Regions from separate parts of the Desulfovibrio biadhensis genome, predicted to be linked through region 2. Evidence: predicted binding sites of a transcription regulator. Region 2 holds the regulator's gene; the other holds the start of a gene.
What was found. The regulator sigma-54, encoded in region 2, starts transcription at its own class of promoters, with help from an activator protein. The targets are predictions, from matches to a motif close to CTGGCACGGNNNNTGCTT.

Region 1: flgF (flagellar basal-body rod protein FlgF) is a predicted target of sigma-54. The motif match lies at 1,736-1,753, and genes of this name have one in related genera.

Annotation. Positions count from the first base shown of each region.
Region 1 covers NZ_AP042477.1:1,980,693-1,986,616, reverse strand. Annotated here, with positions in the region: gene ACZ5EH_RS08695 (sigma 54-interacting transcriptional regulator) at 1-1,522, opposite strand, end outside; gene flgF (flagellar basal-body rod protein FlgF) at 1,783-2,562, shown strand; gene flgG (flagellar basal-body rod protein FlgG) at 2,593-3,375, shown strand; gene flgA (flagellar basal body P-ring formation chaperone FlgA) at 3,405-4,424, shown strand; gene ACZ5EH_RS08675 (flagellar basal body L-ring protein FlgH) at 4,444-5,175, shown strand; gene ACZ5EH_RS08670 (flagellar basal body P-ring protein FlgI) at 5,351-5,924, shown strand, end outside.
Region 2 covers NZ_AP042477.1:4,377,317-4,383,240, reverse strand. Annotated here, with positions in the region: gene lptC (LPS export ABC transporter periplasmic protein LptC) at 1-172, shown strand, start outside; gene ACZ5EH_RS19025 (LptA/OstA family protein) at 169-690, shown strand; gene lptB (LPS export ABC transporter ATP-binding protein) at 748-1,479, shown strand; gene rpoN (RNA polymerase factor sigma-54) at 1,773-3,194, shown strand; gene hpf (ribosome hibernation-promoting factor, HPF/YfiA family) at 3,243-3,803, shown strand; gene ACZ5EH_RS19005 (PTS sugar transporter subunit IIA) at 3,808-4,257, shown strand; gene rapZ (RNase adapter RapZ) at 4,328-5,203, shown strand; gene ACZ5EH_RS18995 (PTS sugar transporter subunit IIA) at 5,391-5,828, shown strand; gene ACZ5EH_RS18990 (PTS sugar transporter subunit IIB) at 5,832-5,924, shown strand, end outside.

The DNA of each region.
Region 1 (5,924 bases), 2.4 Mb from region 2:
CAAGCTTGTATTTTCGTACGCGATAGCCCATCTGCCGCTGGGTTATTCCCAAATCGCGGGCGCCCTTGTGTTGTATCCAGTCGTTACGCCGCAGCGCGGCAATGATCTCGTTGCGCTCCATATCCTGCAGGGTCGGACCGTTGCCGGCCTGCTCTCCCTGCACCAGGGCAACATCGCCATCTTTGCGGTCGCCGGAGAGATAGGGAAGGATCATGCCCGTATCGATACGGGAGCCTTCGACCATGATGACCAGGCGTTCCACCAGGTTTTCCATCTCGCGCACGTTGCCGGGCCAGTTATAGTTGGCCAGGGTCTTCAACGCACCCGGGGTAAAGGAAAGCGTGCGCCCGTACTCTCGTGAAACCTTTTGCAGAAAATGGTTCAGCAGCCTGATCACATCATCCTTGCGCTCACGCAGGGAAGGCACGTTGATGGGGAACACGTTGAGCCTGTAATACAGGTCAGGGCGAAAGCGCTCCTGCTCCACCAGCTCGGCAAGATTCCGGTTTGTGGCGGTGAGGATACGTACGTCCACCCGCCGGGTGCGGTTGTCGCCCAGACGCTCAAATTCCTTGTCCTGCAGAACACGCAGCAGCTTGGCCTGGACGCCCATGGGCAGCTCGCCGATCTCATCCAGAAAGATGGTGCCGCCGTCCGCATCTTCGAAACGGCCCGACCGTGAAGCGGCAGCACCCGTAAAAGCCCCCCGCTCGTAGCCGAATAGTTCGCTCTCAAGCAGATTTTCGGGGATGGAGGCGCAGTTGACCTTTACAAAGGGGTGCGACTTGCGCTCCGAAAGATCGTGAATCATGTTGGCGATCAAGGTCTTGCCGACCCCGGACTCGCCCAGGAGCAACACTGTGGCCTTGGTGGGGGCCACCTTTTCAATCTGGCGCTGGACCTCCAGCATTGGCGGACTCAACCCGACAATGAACGGACCGCTCCCGGTCTTGGAAAGTTTGGAGCGCAGGGAAACGTTCTCTCTGCGCAGCACTTCCTCGCGCTGGCGCACCTGCTCGTTGATGCTGATGAACTGGGCGATGAGGGTCGCCACAACGCGCAAAAAGCTGATGTCCTCTTCGAAATCCACGTTGTCTTCGAAGAGTCTGTCCACGTTGAGCACGCCAATGGCCTCATTATGCAGCATGATGGGCACACCGATGAAGGACACGCGTCCTTTCTCAATCTTGCGTGCGCCGGTTTTGTCCAGAAAAAGGGGCTCGCGTCTGATATCGGGCACGTAGTATGGCTGTGCGCTCTGAAAGATGCGCCCGGTCACGCCCTCATCCATCTTATAGACGCCCCGCGCCGACTCTTCGCTCGTCAGCCCGCAGGAAGCGCTGATGACCAATTCCCCGCTCTCCCGGTCCATAAGCGTGATTGTGGCGCGCTCCATGCTCAGGGTCTCAGAAAGAATACGCAACACGGCGCGCAAGGCTGAGTCAAGATCCAGGGCCTTGTCGAAAATCTGGCTGATCGCCAGCAGCGCTTCGAGTTCCAGTTTATGTATTGTATCTGACATGGGGTATGTTTTTGCAAAGACAATGCCGTGAACACGATCTGCCCACTTCGTTGTTTTTGCACCGCTAACTATTTGTTTTTACGAAAATTCCTTCTTCAAGCATTCTCAATACCCAGCACAGAGATTTCACACAGTTTTCTAAATTTGGCAATATTTGAAATTTCGTTTTTACATTTTTGCATTTCTCTGGTCTGAAAACCATCCCACAAAATCTTGGCAAGGCTCTTGCATCCCCTTTGGCCAAAGGGAGGCACCGCCTTATGCAAGATAGTATGTATTCCGCGATGTTCGGTGCAATGTGCCAGGAACACCGCCTCGACATCATCGCCAACAATTTGGCGAACGTGAACACGACAGGCTACAAGCAGGATCGTGTATCCTTTGAAGACACCATGATCCAGTACGCCCACGAAAAGATCATGCAGCCTGTTCAGAGCTTGCAGGACAAGGAATTGTTCCCGCGCCCGCTGCACATGTCAAAGGTCCGTCTCGCCCAGGAGCAAGTGGACTTCACCCAGGGTCCCTTGAAACCGACAGGCGGTCCGCTGGACCTGGCCATAAGCGGCGACGGCTTCTTCAAGGTGCGCACCGAAGTGGGTGATTTCTTCAGCCGCAACGGCAACTTCCAGGTCGGTCCCGACGGCACGTTGGTCACCAATCAGGGGTTCCCCGTGCTCGCTGGAGGCGCTCCCGTCGTTCTCCCGCAAGGAGCCAAGATCACAGTTGATCCAAGCGGTCAAATTTTTGCTGATCAGGAACTTCTTGGCCAGCTCGACATCTCAACTGTCGATGATCTCACGGCCATGAAAAAGTACGGCGCAAATCTCTACACAATTGACGAAGAAACCGACGCGGCTGAAGTCCCGGCTGATGCTGCCCAGGTAGCCCAAGGATACCTGGAAGCGCCCAACGTCAACGTGGTGGAGGAAATGGTCAATATGATCGAAACACATCGGGCTTTTGAAGCCTATCAGAAGATCATAACCAACACCAGAGAAGTGGATCAAAAAGCAACAACGCAGGTCGGTAAGACAACATAGACCCGCATACTATTTCGGAGGTTCCTGATTATGATGCGTTCGCTTTGGACAGCGGCCACAGGAATGATCGCGCAGCAGCTCAATATCGACACGATCTCCAACAACCTGGCCAACGTCAATACCATCGGCTTTAAAAAGAGCCGCGCCGAATTCGAAGACCTCATGTACCAGAGCATGAAGGTAGCCGGCGGTCTCACCCAGGACGGCCGGGTCATACCCACGGGTATCGAGGTCGGTATGGGTGTTCGCCCTACCACGGTGCACAAATTCTTCAGCCAGGGCGACTATCAGAATACAGGCAACGCCCTTGATTTGGCCATTGAAGGCGACGGCTTCTTCCAGGTGGATGTCAACGGAGAGCTTGCCTACACCCGCGCCGGCTCCTTCAAGCTCAACAATGATGGCACCGTGGTCAACGCCAACGGCTACGTCCTGCAGCCAGAATTCGCCGTACCCGAAGGCACCTCCAACATTGTGGTTTCGGAAAACGGACACATGGCTGCCCTGGATGAAAACGGCGAGGAACTGGGCGCCGTGGATCTTCCTATTTACACATTCATCAACCCTGCGGGGCTGAAAAGCGCTGGCCGTAACCTTTATTACCAGAGCGAAGCCTCTGGCGATCCTGTGGAAAACGTGCCCGGCGACGACAATTCCGGCACCATCTCACAGGGTTACCTGGAAATGAGCAACGTGGAAATCGTGGATGAAATGGTCAACATGATCGTGGGGCAGCGCGCCTACGAAGCAAACTCCAAGGCCATCACCACTTCGGACTCCATGCTCGGTATTGCCAACCAGCTCAAGCGTTAAACGCCGTCCGGCTCCTGGAGGTAACAAAAATGTCGCATCATCTTCCCCCACTCCGCACAGTGGCCAAACGCCTCATCCCCTCGGCGTTGGTTTTCCTCGCGTTGCTGCTGGCTGCATCCCAGGTTTTCGTCGCCACCGCCAAAGGCAGCGAAACAGGGTGGCGGCTGCAAATACTCGACGCCGCCGTCGTGCAGGGGACTGTTGTGCGTTTGGGAGAAATCGCACGCCCTCTGGGAGGTATGGACGAGCTTACCTGGCACAAGATGGCCACTCTGGAGCTCTGGCCCGCGCCCGAAAGGCGTCTGCGCCCCATGAGTATTTCCAAAGTGAAGCTGCAGGCGGCCCTGGAAAAGCACCTCGGAGATAACGTCCACAGGTGTATCCTGCCCAGTAGCATCGTCATCCAGCGCGGCGGCGGGCTTGTTTTTGAAGAGGCCCTCAAGAATGAAATCGTCAATACTCTGACAGCCACTGCCGCCTCATTAGGGGGCGAAGCCGAATTTCGCGATTTTCGCCTGCCGGAATTTCTTTTTTTGCGCGACCCCGCCAACACAGTGAAAGTGGAATGTGTAGGGGCCGAGCTGACGGCCGGGCGCGTATCGCTCCGGCTCCGTGAACTGGCCATGGATGGCAGCCTGCAACGCACCGCCACCTGCAGCGTTTTCATGGACCTCTGGCGCAAAGTGCCCGTCGCCATGCGCCCTCTTAACCGTGGAGACGCCATCTCCAAGAGCAGTGTGGGCTGGGCACGCAAGAACGCTGCGTATCTGCGCAGCGACATCTGGGACGGCAAGGGCGGCCCGTGGCGGATTCGCACCACAACCGGCAAGGATGAAGTCATTTACACCGCCGACCTCGAACCACTGCCCCTGGTCACCCGTGGTGATCTGGTGACCATGGTCTACCAAGGTCAAAACGTTCGTCTGGAGGTTCCTGCAGAGGCCCTGGGTGAAGGCGGCTACAATCAGAGCATTCCGGTACGCAACATGCAAAGCCAGGTGCAGGTCTACGCCCGTGTCGTAGACGGCAAGACCGTTCAGGTTTTCTAACCATCAAGGAGACGCGGCCATGCAACGCCCACTCATAATTTTAGCCCTCGCAGCCATGACGGCCATGCCTATGGTCGGTTGCGTTCAGCGGCCCCACAATGCCGAGACCCTGCCCGTCATGAGTCCCGAGCCTGTAGACATGGCCGAGGCCGACGAGCAGTACAACCCGGGCTCGCTTTACAACCCCGGCAGCGCCGAGGAGCTTTTCTCCGACAACCGCGCCCGCCGACTGGGTGACATTGTCGTGGTCAACATTGTGGAGACCTCCAGCGGTACACACACCGCCAATACCGACACCGAACGCAAAAGTTCCATCGACATGAGTGTCTCCAGCTTCTTTGGCAAGGAAAGCGTTGGTATCGACCCCATCGGCGGCGCCAACATCTTCGGCCTGATGCAGGACCCCACAACAGGGGCCATAGTCGCGACCACAAGCGACAACAAGTTTGAAGGCACAGGCAGCACGGACCGCGGCTCGAATGTCAAAGCCACCGTGGGCTCCCGCGTTGTCAAAATTCTGCCAGGCGGACTGATGCAGATCGAAGGCGCGCGTGAAATCCGCGTTAACGACGAAACCCAGATTCTGGTAGTGCGCGGTCTCGTGCGCCCCAGGGATATTGGCCCCGACAACACCATCGATTCAAGCAGCCTGGCAAACTCCACCATCGAGTACTACGGCAAGGGCGTGTTGGCGGACAAGCAAAAGGCAGGCTGGATCATGCGCCTGCTGGATAACGTCTGGCCGTTCTAACTAAGACAATGACGCACCGATGCATTACGGCAGCGGCTATTCGCCAAGGAGGGCGACCATGAACAACACAAGCGCACTGCAAGCCAATGGCGGCCACATCGCCACGAGCGGAAAAGGCCGGGTCGGAGTCCTGGCCCTGCAGGTTGCAACCGTGGCCATTTTGCTGGCCCTTATCATGCTGCTGGCCGCCCCCCCTGCCCATGGCGTCAGGATCAAGGACGTCGCCACGTTCGGGGGCGTTCGCGACAACTCGCTCATCGGCTACGGCCTTGTGGTCGGCTTGTCCGGCACTGGCGACAGCAACAAATCCGACTTCACCATTCAGTCCATGGTCAATATGCTCGAAAACATGGGCGTGGGCGTAGACAGAAACAATCTCAAACCCAAAAACGTTGCGGCCGTCATGGTCACAGCAAAAATGCCCGTTTCAGCGCGCCCCGGCTCTTCCATAGATGTCACCGTGTCTTCATTGGGCGACGCCAAAAGCCTGCTGGGTGGCGTTCTGCTGCGCACCCCCCTCAAGGGCGTGGATGGCAAAGTATATGGGTTGGCGCAGGGCGCTCTCGCCATTGGCGGCTTTTCCGTGGAAGGCCAAGGAGCCAGCGCGGATAAAAACATAGCCACTGTCGGCCGCATACCCAACGGGTGCAACATCGAGCGCGGTGTGAATTTCGAATTCAACCACCAGGATGGCATGATGCTGCACATGAGCACAGCGGATTTCAGCACCACCCAGCAGACCGTGGAAA
Region 2 (5,924 bases):
AACCATTTCTCTGACCGGGGGCGTGACACTGGCTGGTCCTCAATTTGTTTGCAAAGCGTCACAATTGCGTTATCAATTGCAGCAGGACATGATTGTTGTGGAAAAAGGCGTGGAAGCCACCGTGTACGTTGACGCTGACTTCCTCCCAGAGCAAGGAGAATCCGTAAAGTGAGTTGTGCCAAGCTGATACAGGGGGCCATCGCCTCCATGCTCATATCTCTGTGTTGCGTAACCTTTGCCATTGCGGCCACGGTTCCTGTGGACATCCAAGCCGACACAATGCGCTACAGCCCCTCCGGCAAGGAAGTAGTCTTTGAGGGGAATGTGCATGTCACACGCCAGGATGTCGCCATCAGAGCAGCAACCATCACCATCCACCTGTCGGGTAAGGCGGAGAGTGGTCCTGGTGTGGCAGCCATGGACCCGGGCGCCATTCAGAAAATCGTTGCGACAGGGGGCGTACGTATCGATTATCAGGGCAAGGTCGGCACATGCGCCACTGCGACCTATAACGTTCGCACGGGCATGCTGGTGATGGAAGGCAATCCAGCCCTTGAAGATGGCAAAAACCGTATCCAAGGGCTTGTCATCAAATTCAATCTTAAAGAAAATCGCAGCGAAGTCGTAGGCGGCAAAGGAACGCGTGTCAAAGCCACGTTCCAGGCCCCTGAAGACCTCAAAGCGCCCTAGCCATTCTGCCGCCATGCTTTTATTCATGCAAAACAATAACTCGGGGCGGAGTCTTGGATGAGCGGAACCACCGGTCTCACCGCCACGGGCTTGTGCAAGCGTTATGGCAAGCGAGAGGTTGTCAGAGATGTGGCGCTTTCCCTGCAACAGGGCGAAATTGTAGGCCTTTTGGGTCCTAATGGTGCAGGGAAGACGACCACGTTTCACATGCTGGTGGGAATTCTGGAGCCCAACCAGGGCGAAGTCCGTCTGGATGGCGCCCCTATAACTCGCTGGCCCTTGCACGAGCGGGCCAATCACGGCATCAGCTATTTGCCCCAGGAAAGTTCGGTTTTCAAAAAACTGAGCGTCTTGCAAAACCTTGAACTGATACTTCAATACACGGGTCTCTCCCGCAAAGAGCAACGGCAGCGTTCAGCAGATTTGCTTCAGGAGCTTGGTATTTCACACCTTGCCGGACAAAAGGCGCTGCACCTTTCCGGTGGTGAGCGCAGGAGGCTGGAAATCGCACGCGCGCTGATCCGTAAGCCTCGCTTCATGCTGCTGGATGAACCATTTGCCGGAATCGACCCTTTGGCTGTAGATGATATTCAAATGATTATAGGTGGGCTGCGTGAGAAGGGCATAGGTGTTTTGATTTCAGACCATAATGTGCGAGAAACTCTCAATATTTGTGACAGAGCTTCACTGGTGTTTGAAGGAAGGGTGATATTGGACGGTGCTCCGGAAGCCATTGTGGCGGATGACCGAGCCCGTAGAGTATACCTGGGCGAAGGCTTCAGTCTCTGATGCCGAATATTGTTGCTCCACCATCTGGAACGGTGTTTCTTTTCTAATCAGCTTATATTTTTAATCTTTTTGTATCTGTTCCGCTTCGGGGAACATGTGATGCGTGTTGCAAGCATGGGCCGGATATGGCACATAAGTTGTTACACCAAATCGCATGTACTGGGCGAAACAGGGATTTGACTTTGAGGCCCGTTCGTTGCATGAAGCCGCCTTCAGCGCAAAACCGTTGGGGGGCGGAATAGGGCGGTTTTTGTTGGTTTAACCCTTATACTCGCCGAAAACGGCATTTGCCTATGGCTCTCGAACTCAGACAACAGCTCAAGCTCACACAGCAACTCGTCATGACGCCCCAGTTGCAGCAGGCGATCAAGCTGCTGCAACTTTCCCGTCTCGAATTGTTGGACACAGTGCAACAAGAGCTGATGGAAAACCCTTTCCTCGAAGAACATTACGAGGACGAGGGGAGAGAGAAGGCCGTTTCGGAAGAGATTCGTCCAGATGCGCCGTCGTCCAGCCAGGAAGAAATCATCCGCAATGCCGACTGGGAAGACTACCTTGGAGAATTTTCAAGTAGCTCCCGTCAAATGCAAATGCGTGAGTCGGAATCTCCTGAAGATCAGCTTTCCCTTGAAGGACGCTACGCAGTAAGACCCTCCCTTGACGGTCATCTCGAGTGGCAATTACGGCTTTCTGATCTGAGTGAAAAAGAGAAAGAAATCGGCGAAGTTGTCATCGGGAACCTGGACACAAACGGGTATCTTCAGGCCTCTGCGGAAGATATTGCGGCAATGTCGAACGCCGATCCCGAAGTTGTGGAAAAAGTCATCCTTGAGATGCAAACTTTTGATCCTGTAGGTGTTGCCGCACGCACCCCTCAGGAATGCCTTTTGGTACAACTCCATTCCTTCGGTATGGATGATGATCCCGTTCTTGTGGAGTTGGTTAAAGAACATCTCGAAGATCTGGAAAAAAAGCGCTACAAACCTCTGTGCCGTAAGTTTAAAATCAGCATGGAGGACATAAAAAATTATCTGGAACAGTTGCAACAGCTCAATCCCATGCCAGGGGCGAGCTTTGGCACTGGTGAACCGTTTTACGTAAGCCCGGATGTGTACGTATATAGATTTGGCGACGATTTCCATATCCTTCTCAATGAAGACGGACTGCCAAAGCTCCAGCTTAATTCTTATTATATGGACAACTTGCAAGGTCCTTCCAAAGACAAGGACTACATGCAGGAAAAAATGCGTTCCGCCATGTGGCTGATGAAAAGCCTTTATCAGCGCCAGCGGACGCTTTATAAAGTAACAGAGAGCATAGTAAAGTATCAGCGTGAGTTCTTTGAACAAGGCGTCACCCGGCTCAAGCCTCTGATACTTAAAGATGTTGCCGAGGACATTGGCATGCACGAATCCACGGTGAGCCGGATCACGACAAGCAAGTACGTGGCTACTCCCCATGGTATTTTCGAGCTCAAGTTTTTCTTTAACAGTGGACTGGGGATGGATGATGGCAGCCAGGTGGGTTCTGAAAGTGTCAAGGCCACCATCAAGCAGCTCATAGGGGAAGAAAACCCCAAAAAACCTTTGAGCGACGAACGCATTGCCGAAATCCTCAAAGACAAGCTGCAGGTCAACATTGCCCGCCGTACCGTTGCAAAATACCGAACCGCTTTGAATATCGAGTCGTCTTCCAAGCGCAAGGAAGCCTTTTAAGTCCGCCATCCACAGGTAGCGAGATTATGAGACCAAGGAGGATATAGTATGAACATCAACTTTTTCTTCAAACAATTCGAACCGTCTGAGCATCTTAAGAAGTATGCTCGCAGACGTTTTGAGAAAATACTGAAATTTTTGAGCAACCAGGAGCAGATCACTGAAGTGAACGTGACTATGCTCGTTGACAAATTTCGGCACAAAGCAGAGGTCGTCATCACCTCCGGGCAGTTGCACATTACTGCCAACGAGGAATCCGAAGACATGTATTCCACCATTGACCTGGTTCTGGACAAGGTTGAAGCGCAACTGCGCAAAGTCCGGGAAAAGAGCAAGGATCATCGTCGGGGCAAAGGTGGCGGAAAAACTCCCCAGCCTGTCCGGATGGAATATATTTCCTTTTCCGAAGGCGAAGGGGGGCAACGTGAACGGACTATCGTCTCCCGCGACGACTACGAGCCCAAGCCAATGAATGTTGACGAAGCCGCCATGCAGCTCGACAACCTTAATTATGAGTTTCTGGTGTTCCTCAATGCTGAGACCGAACGAGTGAACGTCATTTATCGCCGCAAGAACAACGATTTCGGCCTCATTGATCCGGGGTTTTAGTCTCATGAAATTAGGGGATTATCTGGACAAAGAACTGGTGCTGCCTGATCTGAAGGCCAAGACGAAATCTGAAGTCCTGGCTGAGCTTGTGGAACCCATAGGGCATAAAATCCCAGGGTTTGATACGGAAAAAGCACACAAGGTTCTGCTGGAACGGGAATATCTCGGCACTACTGGTATCGGCGATGGCGTGGCCATTCCCCACGGCAAGCTGGAGAGCCTCGATGATATCATTCTTGTGGTAGGACGCAGCCCAGAGGGTGTGGACTTCGAAGCTCTTGATTTCAAACTGTGCAATGTTTTTTTCCTGGTGCTGGCGCCCGAACAGGTCGCCGGCATCCATCTTCGCATCCTGGCGCATATCTCCAGGCTGCTCAAGGATGAGTCCTTCCGGGCATCATTCATGGCCTGTGAGGATAAAGATACGCTCTGGGATTTGCTCTCGCAGACCTAACCAAAATCAAGGCTGTCGCTTCTGCGGCAGCCTTTTTTTATTACCATTGCAGAGAAGAGGGGAATGTCTCGTGCACGCCTATCCGCTGCTCATTGTCACCGGGCTTTCCGGCGCTGGTAAAAGTACGGCCTTGAACGTCTTTGAAGATCTCGGCTTCTTCACCGTGGACGGGGTTCCGGCAAGCATGGCGCCCAAGCTTGTTGGGCTGTTTTCCGGGCAAGATAATCTTGATGTGAAGGGCCTTGTTCTCGGTGTTGATGTGCGCCACAGAAAATATCTGGGCGACTGGAACCAGGCGCTTGAAGAAATTGAAGCCCATGGCGCCAAGCCACAAATAGTTTTTGTGGAGGCGCGTACAGAAGTTCTTGTCCGTCGCTACGCTACCACCAGACGCCCGCACCCTATGGAAGGAACAGATTTAGGGTTGGAGCAGGCTATTGAGTTTGAACGCGATCTTCTGTTGCCCCTGCGACGTAAAGCCGCACTTGTGCTGGACACCTCGCTATACTCTATCCACGATCTTCGCCGTGCCATTCAGGAAAAATGGAGCAGCCTGGAAGCGCCTTCCACTGGTATGCGCATTCATATCGTTACTTTTGGCTTCAAGTACGCCCCACCTTCGGAAGCGGATTTGGTTTTTGATTTGCGTTTTTTACCCAACCCTTATTTCGAGGATAGTCTTCGTGAATTGAGCGGCAAGGATCCAGAAGTTGCATCCTATGTGCTCGATGGGGAGCCGGGTAAGGAATTTTTGCGTAAATTCTTGGATTTTTTGCATTACGTGCTGCCACTTTATCAAGTTGAAGGTCGCTACCGACTGACCCTGGGCATTGGTTGTACTGGCGGGCGCCATCGTTCTGTCGCTGTTGCCGAAAAGGTTTTTGCCTCCATAAAGCAGAAAGGGTACTCGGTTTCCATCGAACACAGGCATCTGGACCTGGGCTAGGCTGTAGTGTAGTCTCCCCCCGATTCAAAGAGAACGCGAGTGCCGTAAGACGTTGCATTGCGGCACTGGCGGGTTTTCCCTATTATGTATGCATGCGATGTACCCACACGTCCTAACAGTTGGGTGGAAAGGGAAAACGCAAGCAGATGCATTGTGTGGACATCACGCTAGATAAGGTGCCAATCGGATGAGTAATAATAGCGAACAGGAAAAGAAGCTTGGCGTCGTCCTCGTGACGCATACAGAATACGGAGCCTGGTTGTTGAAGGCTGCAGAAATGATCCTCGGCCCGCAAGACGGGTGCATGTCTGTGAGTGTCGATGTTTCCAAGAATGTAGAGGAAACCGTCAAGAGCCTGAAAAAATGCGTTGAGCAATGCAACACCGGCGTTGGTGTGATGATTCTCACAGACATGTTTGGCGGCACGCCGACGAATTTGAGTCTTTCACTACTTGGGGGGCAAAAGCTCGAAGTCGTTACAGGCGTCAACCTGCCCATGCTGCTCAAGGTTCTCAACTCCCGGACTGAATCATTGGAAAACATGGCCAATGCAGCCAGAGAAGCTGGGGTGAAAGGTATTGTCGTTGCTGGCGAAATTTTGCGTAGCAAGGTCAAGGATCAATAGCAGATGTTTTGGACCAGGATTGACAACAGATTAGTGCACGGGCAGGTTATCGAAACCTGGATACCCTTCACCAATGCCAAGAGGCTGGTAGTGGCT